3 regions of the Methylobacterium sp. 1973 genome follow, and region 1 is predicted to be linked to each of the others. Evidence: predicted binding sites of a transcription regulator. Region 1 holds the regulator's gene; each other region holds the start of a gene.

Region 1 (3,269 bases):
CGCGATCCTGGTGGACCGGCCCGCCCTGTCCATGCGCAACCTCGCCCTCGCGGCGCTGATCGCCCTGGCCCGGGAGCCGGAGGGCCTGCTCGGCCCGAGCTTCCAGATGTCCTTCGGCGCCGTGGCCGGGCTGATCGCCTGCGCGCGGCTGATCGACGGGCGGCTGTTCGTGCGCCACGGGGCGGGCCGGCTCGGTCGGCTCGTCGGCAGCGGCCTCTCGGCGGTCACCGGGACCCTGGCCACGACCCTGGTGGCGCAGGTCGCGACCGCGCCCTTCGCCACCTACCATTTCCAGACGATCCAGCCCTTCGGCCTCGTCGGCAACGCCCTGACCCTGCCGCTCGTCTCCCTCGTGGTGATGCCCTCCGCGGTGATCGGGATCCTCGCCTATCCCTTCGCCCTCGACCGCCCGATCTGGTGGCTGATGGGTCAGGCGGTGGGGGGCATGCTCGCCGTCTCCCATTGGATCGCCGGGTTCGAGCGGGCCATCGTGGTCGTACCGGCCTTCGGCACCGCGGCGCTGTTCCTGCTGACCGCGGGCCTGCTGCTCGCGACGTTACCGGCCTCCCGCCTGCGCTGGCTCGCCGTGCCGCCGATCCTGCTCGGACTCGTCGTCGCGGCCCGACCCGACCGCTACGACCTCTATGTCGATCGGCAGGGTGCGGGGGCCGCGGTGCGGGGGCCGGACGGACGGCTCGCGGCCCTCGGCAGCCCGTCCGGCTTCGTTCTCGAACAATGGCTGAAGGCGGACGGCGACGGACGGGGAGCCGGGGCACTGATCGTCCGATCGGGCAGCGGCCGCTGTGACCGGCTCGGATGCACCGCGCGCCTGCCGGACGGACGGGCGGTCGCCCTGGTCCGGGACCGGCGGGCCTTCCCGGAGGATTGCGCCCGCGCCGCGGTGCTGATCACGGGCCTCGTGGCCCCACCGTCCTGCACCGGCCCCCTGGTGATCGACCGGCGCGTCCTGGCCGCCCAGGGCGCCGTCGCCCTCAGGTCCGACGGCGAGAGCTTCGTCGCCCGTCACGCCCGGGCCGATGGCCGCGCCGTGCCCTGGCGACCACGCTCGGAACACGGGCCGGGATCACCACAACCGGTCACCGCGCCCTCCGCGGAGGCCCGCGCCTCTGACGACGGGGCGACAACGCCTCCGGAAACCGATGCGTCGGGCGGGGACCTCGCCCCCGGCAACGCGCCGGCCGAGCCGCTTCAGTAGCGGCGGACGAGGCTGACGAGGCGGCCCTGGATCCGGACCCGGTCCGGCCCGAGGACGCGCGTCTCGTAGGCCGGGTTGGCGGCCTCCAGGGCGATCGAGGAGCCGCGGCGGCGCAGACGCTTGAGCGTCGCCTCCTCGTCGTCGATCAGCGCCACGATGATGTCGCCGGTATTGGCCGTGTCCTGCTTGCGGATCACCACGAGGTCGCCGTCGAGGATGCCGGCCTCGACCATCGAGTCGCCGCGCACCTCCAGGGCATAGTGCTCGCCGCCGGCCACGAAATCCGGCGACAGGGTGATGGCATGGCTCTGGTTCTGGATCGCCGAGACCGGCGTACCGGCGGCGATCCGGCCCATCACCGGGATCGAAATGGCACGACCGGCGTCGTCGATCATCCGCGTGCTGGCCGGGGCCGGCGGATGCTTGGACTTGCCGCCCTCGACCACGCTCGGGGTGAAACGGCGCGGCTCGGCCGGGGCCGAAGATGGGGCCGAAGATGGGACCGTCTGGCTCAGGCTCTCGGGAATGCGGATCACCTCGATGGCGCGCGCCCGATTCGGCAGGCGCCGGAGGAAGCCGCGCTCCTCCAGGGCCGTGATCAGCCGGTGGATGCCGGATTTCGACTTGAGGTCGAGGGCGTCCTTCATCTCGTCGAAGGACGGCGGGACGCCGCATTCCTGCATCCGGCTCTGGATGAAACGCAGGAGGTCCAGCTGCTTGCGCGTGAGCATCGAAGGGGGACTCGCGGCTTGGCAGACCGCCCCGTGACGGTCTCTGAAACAAATCACGAACAGGTTAAACGTTCCGCAAGTGTTCCGCAAGGGCGGCACCGCTACGCTTGGCGCGTCGCTCCGCGCTCGCGGGAGCAAGGTCGAGAAACGCATTGACGGCGCAAGCGGAGCCGTTTCAATGCACCGCGGCGCCCCGCCGGGAAGGCGGCGGATCCGGGCCGCGGGCTGGGACCCTCTTGGGATGACGAGGATGCGACGACCCGCAGCTCTGCTGCCCCTCGGCCTCGCCGCCCTCGGCCTCGCCGGCTGCACCACCGGGTTCTCCTACATCTCGCGGAACTACGTGGCGCTCACCCCCCAGGTGGTGACGATCGGCTGCAAGGAGCCCTACGAGGTCTACGACAACCGGCAGATGCGCCGGATGCTGATCGTCTCGAACGCCCTGCGCGAATATACCGGCTGCAACCTGAGCGAGGCCCGGATCGATCCGGAGCCGGACGCCACCCGGGTGAAGCGCTTCCGCACCGCCGCTCGGGCCTATCTCGACGAGACCGTGCGCGAGGATTGCCGGATCACCGGCGAGACCGTGTTCGATCCGCTGAAGACCGAGTTCGCCTACGCCTGCGACACGCCGATCGAGAAGCGTGGCACCGTGGTCCCCCGCCTGCCGGGCCGCAATCCCGGTCTGGCCCGCTGACCGACCGGCGGCGCGCCGTCAGGCGCCCGGCTTCGGGAAGGTCCGTTCCGCCGCGTCGCCGGCGGCGGCGAGCAGGGCGCGGGCGAAGGCCCGGGCTTCCGCCCGGTCGAGAACGATCGCGGCGGTGACCGGCGCGCCGCCGAGGTCGGCCAGGGCGAGTTCCAGGCGCACCCCGTCGGGCACGGCGGTCGCCTGCAGGCTCCAGCCGGAGCCCCGATCCGTGCTCTCCGCCATCACATGTCCCTCCCGCCTGCCCCGGGAAAACGCCGCAGGCGCCCGCCGGAACCGGCCGTGCGCGGGACTGTTCCCGAGCCGTGCCCAGCGCTTCCCTGCCTCGCCTGTCCGCTTACCTCAAGGCCGCAGGCCCCGGACTCGTGGTGATGCTGGCCGATACGGATGTCGGAAGCCTCATCACGGCGGCCCAGAGCGGGGCGCGTTGGGGCTATTCGCTCCTGCTCCTCCAGATCCTGCTGGTGCCGATCCTGTACGTCGTCCAGGAGCTGACGGTGCGGCTCGGGACCGCCACCGGACGCGGCCACGGCGCGTTGATCCGGGAGCGCTACGGGCCGGTCTGGGCCTGGATCTCGTACGGCGGCCTCGTGGTCGCCGGCATCGGCGCCATCGT
Region 2 (3,269 bases), 430 kb from region 1:
TCGCGGTGTAGCCCAGGAGCTGCGCCGCGTTGGCGGCCCCGAAGGCGGCGGTGCCGTCGGCGCGGGCGGCGTCCACCGGGACGGTCAGCAGGAGCGCGGCGGACAGGGCCAGGACGGCGGGCTTCGACATGGGACGGACCCTTCGGTGCGCGCGGTCCCGGGGAATGCCGGTCCGCGCCGGATGGATCCCATGTGGGGGCGGCCGCGCGGGCCCGGCGTGCGCGACCGCACGACGATCCCGCGTCGCATCAGCGCGGGCCGCGCGACGGCGCTCCGCGACAGGGCCCCGCGACGGGGCGCCGCCCCGCGACGGGGTGCCCCGTCAGAGCGCCAGCCCGAGCTGGAGCGGCGCCTCGGGCGCGTCCTGCGCGAAGCCCGACAGCGACACCCCGATCAGCCGCGCGCTGCGCCGCAGGGGGAACAGGCCGGCGAGCAGGTCGAGGCCGATCCGCTCCAGATTGGCCCGGTCGGCCACGGGAACGGTGAGCGATTTCGCCCGGGTGACCTGGGCGAAATCCGAGAATTTCAGCTTCAGGGTCACGGTCCGGGCGCGCATGCCCTTGGCGTCGGCCCCGGTCCAGACCTTGTCGAACAGCGGCGCCAGCCGGGCGGCCAGAACCTCGAAGGCGGCCGTGTCCTCCGAGAAGGTGGTCTCCGCCCCGATCGACTTGCGCACCCGGTGGGCGCGGACCGGCCGCGCGTCGATCCCGCGGGCGACCGCGTGGTAGTAGGCGCCCGCCGATCCGAAGGTCTCGCGCAGGCGCTCGGGCGACCAAGCGCGGAGATCCGCCCCGGTCTCGATCCCGAGCCGCTTCATCTTCGCCTCGGTGACCGGACCGACGCCGTGGAACCGGCCGATCGGCAGTTCGGCCACGAAGTCCGGCCCCATGGCGGGGGTGATGACGAACAGGGCATTCGGCTTCCTGTGGTCGGACGCCACCTTGGCGAGGAACTTGTTGTACGAGACCCCCGCCGAGGCGACGAGCCCGGTGCGCTCCAGGATCTCGGCCCGGATCGCCTTCGCCACGGCCGTCGCCGTCGGGAGACCGAGGAGGTTCTCGGTGACGTCGAGATAGGCCTCGTCGAGGGCCACCGGCTCGATGAGCGGCGTGTGCCGGGCGAAGACCGCGCGGATCTCTTCCGAGACCGCCCGGTAGACCTCGAAGCGCGGCTTCACGAACAGCAGGTCCGGGCAGAGCCGCCGGGCCGTGGCCGACGGCATGGCCGAGCGCACGCCGAACTTGCGCGCCTCGTAGCTCGCCGCCGCAACGACGCCCCGCTCCCGCGAGCCGCCCACCGCCAGGGGCAGGCCGCGCAAGGACGGGTCGTCGCGCTGCTCCACGGAGGCGTAGAACGCGTCCATGTCGATGTGGATGATTTTTCGGAGCGCGACCTCCGGATCCATCGCCGCCTCGGAGATCCGCCGTGGGTTCCTACTCTGTTCCGAAAAAGCGCGGCGGGCCGGCGGGGTCAAGCCGCGCTGGACATTGCGTCAACAGAGATGTCCCACCCGCGCCCTCATCCTGAGGTGCCGGAGCGCAGCGGGCCTCGAAGGAGGGCTCCAGGGATCGCCGTGCCTTCTGGAGACCTCCTTTGAGGCCTCCGCTGCGCTCCGGCACCTCAGGATGAGGGCGCGGTTTGGAAAGTCGCTACGGCGCGCCGCCTCAGGCCACGCTGCCGTAGAGATCGTAGGCCTCGGCCCGGTCGATCTTCACGGTGACGATATCGCCGACCCGCACCGGGCGCCGGAAGGCGGCGTGGACAGTGCCGTCGATCTCCGGCGCGTCGGCCTTGGACCGGCCCCGCGCGACCCCGCCCTCGACGGCATCGACGATGATCGGCAGCCGCTTGCCGACCTTGGCCCGCTGGAGCCGCAGCGCGATCCCGTTCTGCGTCTCCATGAACCGGCGCTTGCGCTCGGCCTTGACCTCCGGCGGCACGAGGTCGCCGAGCGCGTTGGCGGTGGCGCCCGCCACCGGCTCGTACTCGAAGCAGCCGACCCGATCGAGCTTGGCCTCCTGCAGCCAGGCCAGCAGCTCCTCAAACTCGGCCTCGGTCTCGCCGGGGAAGCCGACGATGAAGGTCGAGCGGATCGCGAGGTCCGGGCAGATCTGCCGCCAGCTCCGGATCCGGTCGAGCTGGCGCTCCTGGTTGCCGGGGCGGCGCATCCGCTTGAGCACCGAGGGGCTCGCATGCTGGAGCGGCATGTCGAGGTATGGGAGCACCTTGCCCTCGGCCATCAGCGGGATGACCTCGTCCACGTGCGGGTAGGGGTAGACGTAGTGGAGCCGCACCCAGGCCCCGAGCTCGCCGAGCTCCTTGGTCAGGTCGTAGAACTTGGCCCGGACCTGCCGGTCGCGCCACGGGCTCTCGGCGTAGCGGATGTCGACGCCGTAGGCGCTGGTGTCCTGCGAGACGACGAGCAGCTCCTTCACGCCGGCCTTCACCAGCTTCTCGGCCTCGCGCAGCACGTCGGCGGCGGGGCGGCTCACGAGGTTCCCGCGCAGGGACGGGATGATGCAGAAGCTGCAGCGGTTGCTGCACCCCTCCGAGATCTTCAGGTAGGCGTAGTGGCGCGGGGTGAGCTTGATCCCCTGCGGCGGCACGAGGTCGAGGAACGGGTCGTGGGCCGGCGGCACCGCCTCGTGGACGGCGGCCACCACCGACTCGTAGGCCTGGGGCCCGGTCACCGCCAGGAGATCCGGATACTTCTCGCGGATTTCCTCCGGCTGCGCGCCCATGCAGCCGGTGACGATCACCCGGCCGTTCTCCGCCATGGCCTCGCCGATGGCCGAGAGCGACTCCGCCTTGGCCGAATCGAGGAAGCCGCAGGTGTTGACGATCACCACGTCGGCGCCGTCGTGCCGCCGGGCCAGCTCGTAGCCCTCGGCGCGCAGGTGGGTGAGGATCCGCTCGGAATCGACCAGCGCCTTGGGGCAGCCCAGCGACACGAACGAGATCTTGGGGGCCGTGATTTTGGATTCGGCTCCGGAAGCGGGGCCGCGGGGAGCAGGCGTGGCGGTCATGGCATTCGGGTCGGACAGGCCCGGCGCGGGCAACCGAGGATCGGTCGCCCGAAGCGCGAGGACGGGAATTCGGGATCGCGGTTCCTATACAAGCTCCCGCGCCGCCGCGCGAGACCGGCCGCCGCAGGGGTGACCGGACCGGCGCGCGCCGCTGACGCAGAACCGGAAACTTGGCTGTTTGACCAAGACTTTGCGCGCCTGCCCTGACATCCCACATGAAGCCGCGGGGACGCGGTCTGCGTC
Region 3 (3,269 bases), on a different contig from region 1:
TGAGCGCCTGGACGTCCTGGGTGCGGCGGCCGGCGACCTTGATGCGGCCGGCATAGGGCACCGAGATGGCGCCGTCGCGCCCGACGGGCTGCTCGGGGATGAGGGCGGACTTGGAGCCCGCCGAGAAGCGGTCGGCCACCAGCGGCCCGGAGAACAGGCCGCCCGACCCGGCTTCCCAGATCGAGACCGAGACCATGTCGCCGACGCCGATCACCGGCTCCGAGGAGGGACGATGGTCGCCGAAGGAGGCGAGCAGACTGTCCAGCGGCCGGCCGCGCAGGGCCTCGACCACCGAGGGCGTGACGTCGATGATCTCGTAGCGGGCGATCAGGCCGCCGTCGGCGGTGGCCACCTCCGCCCCCGCCTGGATCGCGCTCGCCGTCGGACCCGCCGCAGGCAGGTACGTGCAGCCCGACATCGCCGTGACGGCGAGCAGGACAAGGGGAAGTTTGCGCATCCAGATGTTGCCCATCGGTATTGCCGAGCCCGTGCCTAGCCCATGGCGGCCCAGGTGTCCGTAGCGGGTGAGCCACACTCCAGCCGGCACGGCCAAGACTGCGAAGTCATCCTCGTTAAGCACAGCTTTTTCGGGGCATAGAGACGACGAATGCCGGGCGTTCGCCCGCGGTCGAAATATCGAGATACAAATCGGGACGTCATCAGCGGCCGCACATTGGTCGCTCCAGCCCAATGGCCAAAAATCCCGCGACCGATCGGCTCAATTTCCCTGCGTGACTGCCGCGGTGATGTCGCCGTAGACGACGCTGACGCGGGACACGTAGTACCGGATGCTGCCGACGGCGACGAGGAAGATCATGCCGCCGAGCAGGGCGTATTCCATTGCCGTGGATCCGTGGACGTCGCGGACGAACCGTACGGCCTCGGCACGAATCCGATCCGTCAAGCCGAACGCCGTCGGAATCCGCACCGCACGCCGTCCTGCTTCGCCGCCGCCCGGCTCATCCATGGTCGAACGTGCCTTCTTAGTCCCGCTGCCCGCGCGGCCTCACGCGCTGAATGGGGCATAACCTCTCGCCATTGCCGCCGGCTTAACGAGGTGTTCGAAACAGGCCACCTTGTCCATTCCGGCCGGGATACGCCGCCCGGACGTACACGGCGACGGGCGCGCCCCGGGCAAGCGCGCCCGGGGGAAACGCGCCCGGCTTGGCTCAGGCGTGGTCGGCCTTGTGGCGAAGATCGTCGATCCGCTTCGAGGCTTCGGCCTTGTCGAGGTCAGGATCGAACGCCGCCGGCTCCTTGGCCTCTTCCGAGAGCGTCTTCAGATAGGAGGCCTGCGCGCCGGTCATCGGCTCGCCGCCAGTCGTCCACTGATCCGGATCCTTGATCTGGTTCGACACGTCCTTCGGGTCGGTCTTGGGGTTCTCCGTAGCGTCCTGATGCGATCCGGTACCCCGGCCGGCCTTCGGTGTTGCCTTCGCGGTTGTGCTAGCCATGCGACTCATGTTCCCTAAATGTTCGGCGTCTGCGGGGTGAACGCGCCCGGCCGCGCCGCGGTTCCTGCGGGCGCCGCAGCCCGTTTGCATCCCCGGCGATCTTCCCTTCTGGAAACCCGCTCCTATTGATGTGAAGGGCAGCGCCCCGACGCGCCTCGGAGCCAGGGTGGTCCGGATGACGTCCCAATCGGAGCCGGCGCCGGATGCCGGAACGGCCGCCGCCGGTCAGGTGCTCGTTGTCATGGGCGTCTCGGGTTCCGGGAAGAGCACCGTGGCGGCGCTGATCGCCGAGACGCTTGGCTGGATCTTCGTGGACGGCGACAGCTTTCACACGCCGGAGCACGTGGCGAAGATGCATGCGGGCCTCGCCCTCGACGATGCGGATCGCGCGCCCTGGCTGGCCCGGATTGCGACTTGGATCCAGCAGCGCCTCGACGCTGGCGAGTCGGGCGTGGTGGCCTGTTCGGCCCTCCGCCGCGCGTACCGGGACGTTCTCACCCGCGGGAGCCAGCGGGTTCGCCTCGTCTATCTGGACGGCGACCGGACCCTGATCGCGCAGCGCCTCGCCGAGCGGCAGGGCCATTTCATGCCGCCGCGTCTCTTGGACAGCCAGTTCGCGGCCCTGGAGATTCCGGGGGCCGATGAACACCCGATCACGGTCGGCATCCGCGAATCGCCCGAGGCCATTGCCGACCGGGTGGTCGCGGAACTCGCGGCCGAAATGCGCCGGGATACCGTTGGGAAGTGAGCGGATGATTGCAGGATCCGGCAAGGCTTCGGGCATCGCCCTGGTGATCTCGGACGTCGATGGAACCCTGGTGACCGGCGACAAGCGCCTGACCGAGGCGACGGTCACGGCCGTCCGGCGGCTGAGAGCGGCCGGCATCGGCTTCAGCATCGCCTCGGCCCGGCCGCCGATCGGGCTGCGGAATCTGGTCGCCGAACTCGAGCTCGACCTGCCGATGGGGGCGTTCAACGGCGCGAGCGTCGTGCGGCCGGACCTCTCGACCATCGAGGAACGAACCATCCCCGAGGCGGCGGCCCGGTCGGCCCTCGACCGGCTGTTGGCCGAGGGACTGGACGTCTGGGTTTTCGCCGAGGGGGCGTGGTGGCTGCGCGACCCGGAGGGTCCCTATACCGACCTCGAACGCCGCACGATCGGCGCGGAGCCCCGCGTCGTCGCCGATCTCGGCCCACTCATGGGGAGCGCAGCCAAGATCGTCGGCGTCAGCCGCGACCACGCCCATCTGGCAGCCTGCGAAGCCCGGATCGGTTCGGCCCTGGCCGGTCAAGCCACCATCCACCGTTCGCAGAAATACTACCTCGACGTGACGCCACCCCATCTCGACAAGGGGCGATTCGTCACCTGGATGAGCGCGCATCTCGCCATCCCGCCGGAGCGGATCGCCACCTTCGGCGACGCCGGCAACGACCGTCCGATGTTCGCGCAAAGCGGATTCTCCGTGGCGATGGGCAATGCCGAAGCGGCGGTGAAGGCGGCTGCGCGCGCGGTCACCGACAGCAACGACGCGGACGGCTTCGCCCATGCGGTCGAGCGCTTCCTCCTTCCCTGACCGCCCGGCCGCCGCCCCGGGCATCCCTTTGGATCGCCGCGCCGCCGCGTGACGCGTCGCTGTGGCCCGCGGATCACAAACGCTCCCGACACCCCGGCCGCCCACAGGCTGCCGAACCGGGGCCGCTTTCCGGCCTCATTTCCCCGTGACCTAGCTTGACCACAGAACAAGCAGCACCGGGTCTCGGAATGCATCGCCTCATCCTGGCCGCCGTCCTCGCGGTCGTGCCCGCAGCCGCCTT

What was found. The regulator LexA, encoded in region 1, represses DNA repair genes until DNA is damaged. The targets are predictions, from matches to a motif close to TGTTCNNNNTGTGTTCNG.
Region 2: dinB (DNA polymerase IV) is a predicted target of LexA. The motif match lies at 1,429-1,446, and genes of this name have one in related genera.
Region 3: ABIC70_RS11650 (DUF3072 domain-containing protein) is a predicted target of LexA. The motif match lies at 1,463-1,480, and genes of this name have one in related genera.

The regions. Positions count from the first base shown of each region.
Region 1 is NZ_JBEPLA010000002.1:586,300-589,568, reverse strand. Features, by position in the region: gene ABIC70_RS06820 (ComEC/Rec2 family competence protein) at 1-1,216, shown strand, start outside; gene lexA (transcriptional repressor LexA) at 1,210-1,947, opposite strand; gene ABIC70_RS06810 (hypothetical protein) at 2,198-2,644, shown strand; gene ABIC70_RS06805 (hypothetical protein) at 2,663-2,878, opposite strand; gene ABIC70_RS06800 (NRAMP family divalent metal transporter) at 2,959-3,269, shown strand, end outside.
Region 2 is NZ_JBEPLA010000002.1:153,313-156,581, reverse strand. Features, by position in the region: gene ABIC70_RS04540 (hypothetical protein) at 1-130, opposite strand, end outside; gene dinB (DNA polymerase IV) at 323-1,405, opposite strand; gene rimO (30S ribosomal protein S12 methylthiotransferase RimO) at 1,665-3,026, opposite strand.
Region 3 is NZ_JBEPLA010000005.1:78,597-81,865, reverse strand. Features, by position in the region: gene ABIC70_RS11660 (polysaccharide biosynthesis/export family protein) at 1-457, opposite strand, end outside; gene ABIC70_RS11655 (Flp family type IVb pilin) at 719-967, opposite strand; gene ABIC70_RS11650 (DUF3072 domain-containing protein) at 1,170-1,454, opposite strand; gene ABIC70_RS11645 (gluconokinase) at 1,630-2,202, shown strand; gene ABIC70_RS11640 (Cof-type HAD-IIB family hydrolase) at 2,207-3,028, shown strand; gene ABIC70_RS11635 (lytic transglycosylase domain-containing protein) at 3,217-3,269, shown strand, end outside.